DNA from 3 places in the Psychrobacillus sp. FSL W7-1457 genome. Region 3 is predicted to be linked to each of the others. Evidence: predicted binding sites of a transcription regulator. Region 3 holds the regulator's gene; each other region holds the start of a gene.
The links. Region 3 encodes LexA, which represses DNA repair genes until DNA is damaged. Its sites were predicted from a motif close to CGAACATATGTTCG; they were not measured.
Positions count from the first base shown of each region.

Region 1 (4,230 bases), 270 kb from region 3:
ATTCCCCACCTTTTAATGACCAAACACTTAAATTAATTTAACTATTCTAAAAATAAAAAATTTATGCTACAATACGATTAAATCTGTTTGGAGAAAGGATACAAACTCTTATGCCAACATTTACTTTGTAATGGATCAACTAAATTGGATAGCACTTTTCCTGATTATTTTAACCAAGGGATTAGTCTGCCCATCTACCATTACAAAGGAACAAGAGCAAACCAGTAGTTTCGTATGCTTTTAGGGATCCTTTTGGGGTCTCTTTTTTGTTGTACAAATTAATAACGATTCTACCAATGTCCAAACGGATGCAATTGTTCCTTTATCTTATATGAGGTGAAGGAAATGACCGTTATACGTCATGATTGGGAAATTCTAAAGAAGCAAACAGTTCGTTCAGAGATAAAGCATTGCAAAATGTGTGGGAAAAACTCTACGTTTACCGACACTAATATACGAAGACATAATTCTAATGGGAAGCATATATACCGATTTGCTATTTACAAATGCGAAAAAAACCACACTTGGAATAAAAAGCTAGACATTTATAAAGCTTTTCGTAAACATGAGAGGGTTTATGGACGAGAGCCTGTATATCAAAAAAGCATTTTGACAGAAATACCCGTTCATCTTTATCTAGAAAATCGAGTATCGGAAGTTCATATAATGATTAAGTCTATAGAAGGGGTGTATCGTATTGACTCTCTTCTTTCTCAACAAATACCTGATTGGAGTAGGACTGTTGTCGTTGATAAAATAAAAAGCGGTTCTATTTTGGTAAATGACCAATGCATTAAGCCAAGTATGAAAGTAATGCCTCATGACACTATTATGATTAAGCTAGACTAAAATAATGGTTCTAGTATGTAAAAAAGGAGGCTTGTGACCAACGTCCAAGTCCTCCCTTTTTTATTTCTTATGTCCTCCAAGTAGGCCCGCCCGCTTAACAGCAGTGCCAGCTTCCGTATAGGAAACTGCACGTAAAACAGCGGTTGAACCATACTTGTTTCGAAGATAATCCATCGTTTTCCCAAGCTTTCGTTCCTTCCACTTCCCTTCCTCAAAAAGGCTTAGCTGCATCGAGTTCTCTGGCTCTAGATTGGTGATCGAAATGGATAGTTTCCTTACCGGGCTGCGGTCGTAAAAGTCATCAAAAATTTGCTCGCACATTTTATAGATTTTCATGGTCGCATTCGTTGGTTCATCTATAGAGCGTGAACGATTGAATCCACCACCAAAAACTTCCTTACTATAACCGACCGATAGATGAATAGTGCGTCCAACCATATTAGCTTCTCTTGTTCTTCTGGCCACGTCCTCACACATTTCCAGTATGACTGCCATTACTTCTTTTTTCGTTCGATAGTCGCGAAACAATACTTGACCCTTTCCATAGCTTATCTGACCATCTACAATGGGTGCTCCCAGTTCCGAGAGATCTATCCCCCAGGCATGGTGGTACAGCTGATTTCCCATCACCCCAAATTTTTCCTCCAGTAGATCCAAGGAAGTGTTTGCGAGCTGCCCTACATTGAAAATCCCCATATTATTTAACGTTTTTTCCAATCGTGATCCTATCCCCCACATTTCACTTAACGGGGAAACAGGCCACAGCTTTTTAGGGATGTCTTTATACGTCCATTTGGCAAAGCCAGTTTTTTTTGCCTCCAAATCAAGTGCCAGCTTTGCCACAAGCATATTCGGCCCCAACCCCACTGCACATGGAAGCTGAAACTGATAATGCAGGCCATCCTGAATACGTTTGACTGTACGCTCAATTGGTCCCCAAAGCTTTTCGGTTCCCCCTAAATCAGCAAAGCATTCATCCACGCTGTACACATGAATAGATTCACTTGGGACAAACTGATTTAAATAACGTGTTATCTCCATTGAAACCCGAACAAAAAACTCCATTTTCGGCTCTAGTAGATGGATGGAAGGATCGTCTGGTATTTCAAATAATCTGGACCCCGTTTTAACACCAAACCTTTTTTTCATCGGAGGTGAAGCAGCAAGCACAATACTTCCCTTCTGCTCCAAGTTTCCAATAACCGCAATAGGCGTATTCATCACATCAAGCCCCGCCTCTGCCGCAGCACAGCTTGCAAAAAAGCTTCGGATGTCTATACAAATAATGCTTCGATCTTCTAAGCCCTCATACATAAAAGCTTCTCCTCCCAAAAGAAACATTTGTTCCTCTTAGTATAATACAAACGTACGTTCTTATTCAATGGTAATGTAGACCATTGGAGGAGTTGTATCGGACTGGCTGACATTTGCTCGGATGGCCATTTTAAATTTAAAAACTCGTTACAATTACAGGTTTACTTGTGAGGTGCAAACGTAAAATCACCGTCTTAAAAACACAGTATTTCACAAAATAAATCACAGTATATTTCGCAGATAAAAAAGGTTGCAACAAAAGTTTCTTCAAAATACAATATAGCTGTTTTCCGCTCCGGCGGGCGCTTTCTGCGGTGCACGATTTTAATCTCCTCACGTCGCTTTGCTCCAAACAATGAGAACAGAGAAATAATTTTTAATTAGAAATCAGTTATCTTTAAAAAAGTAAAGACGTGAAATCAAGTTGCTGATCTCACATCTTTTAATTTATTGACTAGTTATGTCACAGATCTTTTCTATCTATTTTAACGAACGCCCCGTTAGTCGATTTATTACAAAATAATTTCTTCCCCGATACTTATAGCACGAAAAGGATTTCTTTCCTTTGATTTTAACGATTCAATAAAGTCTGGAGTTAAATCCTCTTTGTTAATAATTATTGTTGTAGAACCAGATACTAAACCGTTTAAAAAAATGGGTTCAACAGATTCGGGATTCTTAAGTCGCTGATAAAAAAAACTGTCTAAAACAATAGTTGCATAACTAAAATCACCTGTATAATTAATGAATTGAAAGTTAACTTCAAAAATAAGGTCATCATTGTTTTCCTCTATCTCATAGGTGAACCTTTTTACTTCTGCACTTTTATTAGGAAATAAAATCCACACTAAGCACAATAAAAAAATCACAGATATAATGAAAATTAGTACTTTGTTTCTTTTCAAAAATTCCCCTCCATTTTATTAACCTGCCCGGTTAGCGCAAGGACACCCTTTTACAATCTTTCCAGATCCGTAATATCATTTTAACATAAATATCCATTATCCTAAGTGTGTAATTCACCTACTAATCCCCCAAAATTAAAACAGTAAAAACGCACTGTGAATTACATTTTGAATTCAAGTGCGTTTTACTATGTTTGCGCCTCTGAAGTAAACTCGTTAGTTACAACATAGACTTGTCTTTATTATGAGCCTAGCTGTCATTCATTCTACTTAGTGACCTCTGGCTTACATGAGAGGAGGTTAATAGGTTTTCCTAAACTTTCTGCTTTTCTTTCCCCTCATGTAAAAGTTGCATTTTATCCTGTAGCTGTTGCTTATTCCATTCCACGACGTCCTCAGATACAAACGCCACTTTCTTTCTCTTTGGAATTCTGACTTGTCCATTCACAGCCCGAGTATAACCTTCTATCATGGCGGAAATGGCTAAAATAACTAAGGCAAAGCATATTGCAGGACCTAGTGGGAGCCAAGGCACACCTTGTAAATATCGGAAAGATGATCCAAAAAGTCCAGCCCATTCATAGGCAATCGATTTTGGAGGGTCTCCAAACATAGGGTCATAGCTAACTGCCGTACCTCCAATATATAATTGCAACAATCCTAGGTGAGTGAACACCACTAATGTTTCTACTACCTGTTGGCCATATAAAACAAATAATTTCTCTCTCATCATTGGAAATAGATGACGAGTAATAATTCTCGGTCGTCCAGCACCCAGTGTTTTAGAAGCTAAAACATATTCCTCCTGATAGAGAAGGTTAGCCTCATTACCTATAAGTGAAGCTACTATCGGTACCGTAATGATTGCCATTAATACTACTTGAATAATAATTCGCTCCCATACTGTTGTAGAAAATCCCTCCATCGGCTCCCATAACACAGGGTAAAGCATTAGATAAGAGAATATCGTCATAGGAATATAATGTAGAGGATCAATAGCACTGTTAATAAGCGTACGTCTCTTCTGCCAATAAGTACCGATTGCAAACCCTAGCGGTACTGCGATGAGCATTCGAACAGCTGCAACACCCATTGCCGAAATGATGGTATATTTTGCACCAAGCATGATTTTAGCAAACATGTCATAGCCATACTGGTCCGT
Region 1 covers NZ_CP151993.1:1,901,648-1,905,877, reverse strand. The annotation lists gene NSQ95_RS09130 (GNAT family N-acetyltransferase) at 1-36, shown strand, start outside; gene NSQ95_RS09125 (cytoplasmic protein) at 346-849, shown strand; gene NSQ95_RS09120 (UV damage repair protein UvrX) at 910-2,163, opposite strand; gene NSQ95_RS09115 (hypothetical protein) at 2,676-3,068, opposite strand; gene NSQ95_RS09110 (ABC transporter permease subunit) at 3,382-4,230, opposite strand, start outside.
Region 1: a site for LexA is predicted at 2,211-2,224, ahead of NSQ95_RS09120 (UV damage repair protein UvrX). Genes of this name have one in related genera too.

Region 2 (4,230 bases), 1.3 Mb from region 3:
TAATGTTAGGGCTGGAGGAAATCAATCATTGGCTTCATGTCTTGTTACTGCGAGAGGTACATCAAAACTACAAAGGGGATGGACTAGCTATTGTAGAATCATCCTTATTTAGAGCGAAATTTTGTGAGCTACTTGCTAAACAAAAAAACCTGACGAATTCCTCTGAATATTTATTAGTAGGCATGTTCTCTCTAATGGACACCATCTTACATAAGAAGATGGATCAGCTAGTCAAAGAGTTACCTCTTTCTGATGATGTAGCGGCTACTTTGGTTGGGTCCAACACTGAGATGACGCCTTTCTTAGATTTAACTATTGCCTATGATGAGGTACGTTGGAACGATATGCTCGAAGGAGCTAATAATCTAGAAATAGATTTTCCAAGTCTTAATAATTTTTATAAGGAAGCTCGCAAGTGGGCAACTGACATAGTATCACAATGATTTAACTGCCATTCATTAGATTGGCAGTTTTTTGATTGAAGTTCTTTTCTTTCCATTGCATTTTCTTTTAAAAGTTGTAAAATATAAGAACAAATGTTCTTTTAAAAGAAAGGTGAATGAAGATGCCCTTAATACCAGAAGAGGCAATTCCATATTTCGAAAAAATGATTTATCTTCCCATGGTATTTACCATCTTGGAAAAGGATCGAACCATTATTGAAAAAGCCCCATTCAAATTAAACAGACCTTATTTGACTCTCGTAGAAGGAGCAGCGAAGCAAGTTCAAAAAGAGCTAAAAGACACACATGTCTATATGAGAAGGCATAGTATGAAAGTGATTAGAGGAGAAGGAGATGATATGTTCACAGAGTACGTGTTTTTTCACGGAGGGTACGAGGAGCACCGTCGTTATCTGAACGTCCGTCTTCGTAACCGCGTAGAAGAACTGCTTTCTATGTACTTAACCATTACCTAATCAGTTGCGAATGTTTTTACGCATAGATGCTTGTCTAGAGGTGGCATATCCGTTGTTTAAAAGATGGCTCATTCGTTTCAGGAATTGGGTGCTTAATATGTTGGCATACGCCACTTGACGATTCATAGTGTTAGGCGAAACAGGAACATCAATGGTATCCCCATTAGAAAGGACAACGGTAGATCCCTTTTTATTTGGGTAAAAAGTTTCGATGGCCTGATAGGAAAACCATATATTTAAATCTGATTTTGGAGAAAGAACAGGAATCCATATACAAGGGGATCCAAAGTCATGAGCTAGTATGATTGGTAGCTTAAAATAGTTGCCAATCGTTTCACGGGAAAGGTTTACTGCGTGTTGAAAGGAAGAACCGTAGAAGGAGCAGGAATAACGAACGATTTCGTATGGCTTTTTACTTACCATGGAGGTTTCACCAGAAAAATTAGTAACTTTCGTGTAAACTTTGTTATTTACTACAGAAGGTTGAAGTAACGCGGTTTCGAAGGAGATAAGATGGGATTTATTTTCAATTTTATTAGTCAGAAGATTTCACTCCTTAGTATATTATAATTTAAATTATAGTTAATTTTGGAAATAAATCAAGCTAATGTATCTAAAATTCAAAAAATACTTCTATTTACTGTATAATCTAAATTTTCTCAAAATGATTGCAACTAGCCTTAAGCTTTTATATAATATAAAAAAGGCATCGGGGTGATTGAAATGGACAAACAATATTCATATACAGATTTTATGAAAGCAATGGGACAAACAGGGAAAGAAAGCTCTGCAGAAAAGTTGTTAAACGAGATTTATCTTGATATGTTTTTAAATGTTGTCCACCGAGAGCAGAGAAGTTTTCGGCTAATGGGTTTAATTGACGAGGCATTGGATCGCAAGGATAGAGAAGCATTTAACGAGTACACGAACGTGTTACTTCATCTGAAAAATTAAAGTTGCTTATGGGCCGGGAATTCGTGAGGAATTAATAGTTAATATATGTTTAGGATGGGGCTAGGATAATCTAATCTCGTGCCCCCAAAAAGTGAGATTGCGACATGCAATTTCACTTTTTGCATTTAATTTGGGTAAATGTCTTTCTAAAACAATAGTTCGGAGCGAAGGCTACAAACTAAAGGAAGAACAACGGCTATTAAGAAAATATAAAAAGCAGTTCAAATTTTACACTGAGTGAAATTTGAACTGCTTTTAGTTTTGATAAAAAGTCTATTCTTTTCATATTAAAAAACTAACATTCTTATATTTATGCAAGATAAAATGTAGCTTTTTCTGTAAAAGAGGGTAGTAATAGATAGGAAGAGATATTTATCATTAAATCGTTGATATGACAAAGGTTGAACCTACTCTGAAAATTTATTTTAAAAACGTATGTTCGTTTTAATAGTGTTAGAAAAATGATTATGTTAAACTAAATTTAATAAGCACACGGGAGGCATACATATGGAACAAATTTTTGATTTACAATCTCCGTATGAGCCAGCAGGGGATCAAATAGAAGCAATAAAAGAGCTAGTAAAAGGAGTAAATGAGGGCAAAAAGCATCAAACATTACTAGGGGCCACAGGTACTGGTAAAACCTTTACTATTTCGAACGTAATCCAACAAATTAATAAGCCAACCCTTGTCATGGCCCATAACAAGACACTCGCAGGACAGCTTTATAGTGAGTTCAAGGAATTCTTTCCTAACAATGCAGTAGAATACTTTGTCAGCTATTATGACTATTTTCAACCAGAGGCATATGTGCCACAAACGGATACTTATATTGAAAAAGATTCTAGTATTAATGAAGAAATTGATAAATTGCGACATTCAGCCACTTCCTCATTATTTGAGCGTAAGGATGTCATTATTATTGCTTCTGTTTCCTGTATTTATGGACTCGGAAATCCAGAAGAATATAAAGAAATGGTCGTGTCACTAAGAGTTGGCATGGAAATCGATCGGAACCAACTGTTAAGAAAATTAGTGGATGTGCAATATGAACGAAACGATATTAATTTTACTCGTGGAACATTTCGAGTCCGTGGAGATGTAGTGGAAATTTTCCCTGCCTCTCGTGATGAGAGATGTCTAAGGGTAGAATTTTTTGGTGATGAAATAGATCGGATTCGAGAAGTGGATGCGTTAACAGGAGAAATATTGGGTGAACGGGATCATGTAGCTATTTTCCCAGCCTCCCACTTCGTAACACGAGAAGAAAAGATGAAAATAGCCATAAATAATATTCGTCAGGAATTAGAGGAGCAGCTTACTATTCTTCGCAGCGAGGATAAATTGTTAGAAGCTCAAAGACTGGAGCAGCGAACGAATTATGATTTAGAAATGATGGAGGAAATGGGCTTCTGTTCGGGCATCGAAAACTATTCACGTCACTTGACGTTAAGAGAAGCTGGAGCAACCCCATACACTTTATTAGACTATTTTCCGAAGGATTTCTTATTGGTAGTAGATGAAAGCCACGTTTCATTACCACAGGTTAGAGGAATGTTTAATGGAGACCAGGCGCGAAAGTCTGTGTTAGTAAATCACGGTTTCCGATTACCTTCTGCATTAGATAACCGACCGCTCACTTTCCAAGAGTTTGAGGGACATATCAATCAGGCCATCTTTGTATCCGCAACTCCGGGACCATACGAATTAGAGCATACACCAGAAATGGTCGAGCAGATTATCCGACCTACGGGATTATTAGATCCTATTATTACAGTGAAGCCGATTGAAGGACAAATAGATGATTTAATTAATGAAATATATGAACGATCTGCTAAGAATGAACGAGTCTTAATAACAACTTTAACAAAGAAAATGTCCGAGGATTTAACTGATTACTTAAAGGAAATTGGTATAAAAGTACAATATCTGCACTCAGAGATAAAAACATTAGAGCGAATTGAGATTATTCGAGAGCTTCGTTTAGGAACGTATGATGTCCTGATAGGTATTAACCTATTGCGAGAAGGATTAGACTTACCAGAGGTTTCACTGGTCGCTATTTTGGATGCGGATAAAGAAGGCTTCCTACGTTCAGAACGCTCATTAATACAAACTATTGGGCGAGCTGCCCGAAACTCTAACGGTGAAGTTATTATGTATGCCGATAAAATGACAGATTCTATGAATAAAGCAATTAGTGAAACGAAGCGTCGTCGTACTATTCAAATGGAATATAACGAAAAGCATGGCATCACACCTAAAACAATTGAGAAGAAAATTAGAGAAGTAATAAGAGCCTCTCAAGTGGCGGAAGACGAAGAAAGCTATGTACAGCAATTAACTAGCGGAAAAGT
Region 2 covers NZ_CP151993.1:2,931,879-2,936,108, reverse strand. The annotation lists gene NSQ95_RS14315 (HDOD domain-containing protein) at 1-443, shown strand, start outside; gene NSQ95_RS14310 (hypothetical protein) at 566-919, shown strand; gene NSQ95_RS14305 (competence protein ComK) at 920-1,429, opposite strand; gene NSQ95_RS14300 (IDEAL domain-containing protein) at 1,643-1,873, shown strand; gene uvrB (excinuclease ABC subunit UvrB) at 2,381-4,230, shown strand, end outside.
Region 2: a site for LexA is predicted at 2,302-2,315, ahead of uvrB (excinuclease ABC subunit UvrB). Genes of this name have one in related genera too.

Region 3 (4,230 bases):
TATAATTGTATCAATTCCTTATCCGCTGATACTTCTTCGACAACTTCTACTTCCTGCTCTTCCTCGACAACCTCTTTTTCTTCTTTAGTTACAGACTGCTCTTCCTTTTTTTCGACTTCTTCCGATTCCTTATCGGTCTTTGACTCCTTTGAAGATGGAGAACAGGCTGTCACACCTAGAATGATTGAAAGTAGTACTAATCCGAACCATTTTCTCATTTTATATAACCCCTTCCTGGTAATAGAAAAGCACTTTGTTCTAAGTACATTAATCCTTAATAGCATTCTTCCAAGCGAACAAGCAAAGGCATACTATCAGAGCACATACTAAGATCTTTCTCACGCTGATTTTATTTCTATTTACCTTGAATACTCCATTTTTTAAATCACCTAATTAATATATTCAGTTAAGGAAATGAAGGCACTGCTATTTTGTTTCTTATCGCTCATAAACGAGCTTTTTGGCTTTGAAAAGGCGTGTTTGAAGGATATAAAAAATTGATTTGCGAGAGAATTACATGCTTAAGAAGGGAGGAGAAGAATAAGGGATGACACGACAAAAAAGACGGCCATGAATAGTAACATGCCATCTAAATGATGTTAAGTAAAAATATGATATTTTAATATTAATCTATATTATATTCAAGTAGTAAGTTCTCCATTTCTCTTCCAAATTCGCGATCTAGCTTTCTTACTTCACTTAAAATTTCGTTTGCCTTCGTCATTTTATTAGAATCGTTTGTTTCCATAGCAGTTGCAACCTCACTAAATGCTATATGCTGCTTATTTATTGCGTCTATCAACAGTTCGTGACTTAGAGCTATCTCCTCATTAGGAGCTACAATTGCTTCAATTAATTCAATAATAGCCATGTTTTTGGGTAAAAAGTCAGATTTAATTATTTCTGCGAATTTTAAAGAGCTTACCTCTCCAGTAGAAGAGCCCATTCTTAATGCATCCCACTCAGCTCCTAAATTAGAAACCTTCGCATAAGCTTCTCTAACTTCGGCGACATATTTTTCGACAGCTTCTCTATCTTTAAAATCCTCAGGAGCTTTAGTTGATATCATTTCTGCTTTAGATGCTTTAAGTTCAATTGGTTGTTCAGTCTTGTTTACTGTTGGAGGTGTAACCTCTTCAGTAGAATTACAGGCAAATAAGTAAATAGTAGAGAATAATACGAGTAACAGTAAGCCTTTTCTCATGTTTTTTTATCTCCTTTTCGTTATGTTTTAACTGAAGTAAAAAGGTGTTTAGCAATTAAGATTTATATTCCATCAGGATTATAAATCTTTACCCCGTAAGTTAAACAAAAAACCATAAAAGGATAAAAATGTATAAAATAAATGAATAAAGTAGACTTGGTCGTTAAGCTGTAATGAATTGTTTGGATTTTAGGGAAAAGAATGAGTGCCCAACTTAGAAGAGGGGCTTTTGAAATCCATTTAAATGAGCAATTACTGCTATTTGACCTATATGGTAAGTCTCGTGCCCATACACATGTTGAAATGCCCAACGGATAGTTGGTATAGAAGGCGGGCTCCACCCATCAGAAAAGATAGGGACCTCTATCAATTGATTTAAATCAATAGTTTCCATACTTTCAAGAATTGCATCTGTATGTAATCTGATCTCTTCATAGGCTTTAATAATTTCTAATGGTTGGGAATATTCATCTACAGTTAATATTAAATTCTTCTTGAAAGCAACTTCATTTATCCAATAATCCTCACTTGTAGCAATATGTGATATTACCCAAGCTAAATTGTTTGGGTAGTCTTTTGTCGTTTTTAACCAATTTTCTTCAGGTAAATTTTTTAAGTAGGGCAATAACGTTTTTCGATAATCGTTCCGATAAGGGAATAGCATCTTTCATCTTCCTTTCGTTGGTAATTAAACTATAACTCTCTTTGGTTTATTAGTTTTTTATTGGGGTAATAATAGAGGATTAGTTAAATGAATAATCCATTTTTTATATAGAAACACAAATAACGAACAATTAAAAGATAGTAGAGATTAATATGCTGTTTTAATTTTAAAGTAGAATTAATTTCCGCTCATATTTTATTTAGTAAAAGCTATTCATGAACGTAAAATAATATAAAACATGGCGGAGGGGTAAGTGTGGAAACTAAAGAGATGATTCATACAATTAACGATTGTATGGAAAAATTAGACTATATTACAGTTAGGAAATATATAATTGATAATATACATCATCTTAACTTATATAAGCATTTGTTAGATGACGCTACTTTAAATGTCTTACAGTATTTAAACACTACCATTGACTCTGAACCTCAGCCTGTATCTCGCCAAGAGGTGGCGATTATCTATTCAATTAATATGTACTCAAAAATGTTTGACGTGAGATCATTAAGAATGAAAATAAAAGAAAACCCGTCCTTACTAATGAGGCAAGATATCAGGCATTATTTTAATGAGGAATCTAAAACATTGTTAGAAGGAATGAGAGTGATTTCTAATCATGCAAACAAGGTATAAGCCATTAAATCAAAAATAAAACCCCTTCACATATAAATGCGAAGGGGTTTTTCGATGATCTAAACAGAAATGTCCACTTTCTAGTTTAGATATGATATCGGCTCTACGTAATCATACTATGATACGGAAATAAGTCAAGAGATTATTAGTGGATATGTCGGTATACTCCAACTACTTTTCCTAAAATCGAAACTTGGTTCACAATAATAGGGTCCATAGTCGAGTTTTCTGGTTGTAATCTAAAATATGTCTTTTCTTTAAAGAACCGTTTCACAGTAGCTTCGTCATCTTCAGTCATTGCAACTACAATATCCCCGTTATTAGCAGATTGTTGTTGTTTAACCACAACATAATCTCCATTCAAGATTCCAGCTTCAATCATACTGTCACCCATAATTTCTAACATGAATAGATGGTCGTCTGATGTACCGAACGTCTCAGGTAAAGGAAAAAATTCTTCAACATTTTCAATAGCTGTTATAGGCATACCTGCAGTAACTTTACCTACCAAAGGAACATGCACAACTCCCTGTCTTTCCACAGAAACTTCCAGACCGTCCAATATTTCAATAGCGCGTGGTTTTGTAGGATCTCTCCGAATTAACCCTTTACTCTCTAATCTTGCTAAGTGACCATGCACTGTAGAGCTTGAGGCAAGTCCAACAGCCTCGCCAATTTCACGTACGGAAGGTGGATAGCCTTTTTTACGAACCTCTTCTTTTATAAAAGCTAAAATATCTTCCTGTCTTTTCGACGCTTTCTTCAATGAGTTCACCTCTTTTAGTAATAAATTACCTACTATATTAATACTTGTTAATAGTATAACAGTGTCCTATACAATATGCAAACATAGGTTCTAAAATATGTTGACAAAAACAAGTGTTCGCATTATTATTAAATTATACATACCGAACAAACATTCTTATTTGGAGGTTTTAACATGAATTGGTTAAAAAACAATTATTTTTTAGCGTTATTTTTAGGACTTAATCTAATTTTCATAACAACTATGGCTATTACACATACAATCTCGGCAGAGAAAAATTACGAAATTCATATAGAACAAGGAGATTCCCTTTGGGGACTTGCTAGTGAATATGGAGTAAAAGATTCTAAAGAAGACTGGATTAGTAAAGTTATTGAAATGAATAATTTATATGATACCTCTATTAAACCAGGAGATGTTATAGTAATTCCAAAGGTAAGTGAGAACTATCACTTAAATTATGGAACAGAGGTAGCAGGAGAATGAAATCAGTTATTTATTGTCGGGTAAGTACAGACAAGTCTACTCAAGAAACTTCACTAGAGAGACAAGAAGAAGAGCTAATAGATTTTGCAACAAAACAGGGTTATGAGGTTTCTCAAGTATTCTTAGACCAGCATAGTGGGTACGATGTGGAGAGAGATGGCCTACTAGAAATGCTTAATTATGTGAAGGAAAACGATATTAAAGCTGTATTTGTCCAAGATGAAACTAGAATCGGCAGAGGAAATGGGAGAATGGCAGTCCTTCATATGCTGCAGAAAACGAATACTACAGTATTTACATTGCAAGATAAAGGAATATTAAACCTGAATGAAATGGATTCTATGCTTTTAGAAATTCTTGCCTTAGTGGAGGAGTATCAGCGCAAAATTCACAACGCCAAAATTAAACGTGGGATGAAACGAGCAATCTCGCAAGGTTATAAGCCAGAAAAGAATTTAAAAACTCGAGGGAATC
Region 3 covers NZ_CP151993.1:1,632,613-1,636,842, forward strand. The annotation lists gene NSQ95_RS07755 (hypothetical protein) at 1-218, opposite strand, end outside; gene NSQ95_RS07760 (hypothetical protein) at 626-1,204, opposite strand; gene NSQ95_RS07765 (DinB family protein) at 1,419-1,868, opposite strand; gene NSQ95_RS07770 (hypothetical protein) at 2,124-2,504, shown strand; gene lexA (transcriptional repressor LexA) at 2,650-3,270, opposite strand; gene NSQ95_RS07780 (LysM peptidoglycan-binding domain-containing protein) at 3,445-3,756, shown strand; gene NSQ95_RS07785 (recombinase family protein) at 3,753-4,230, shown strand, end outside.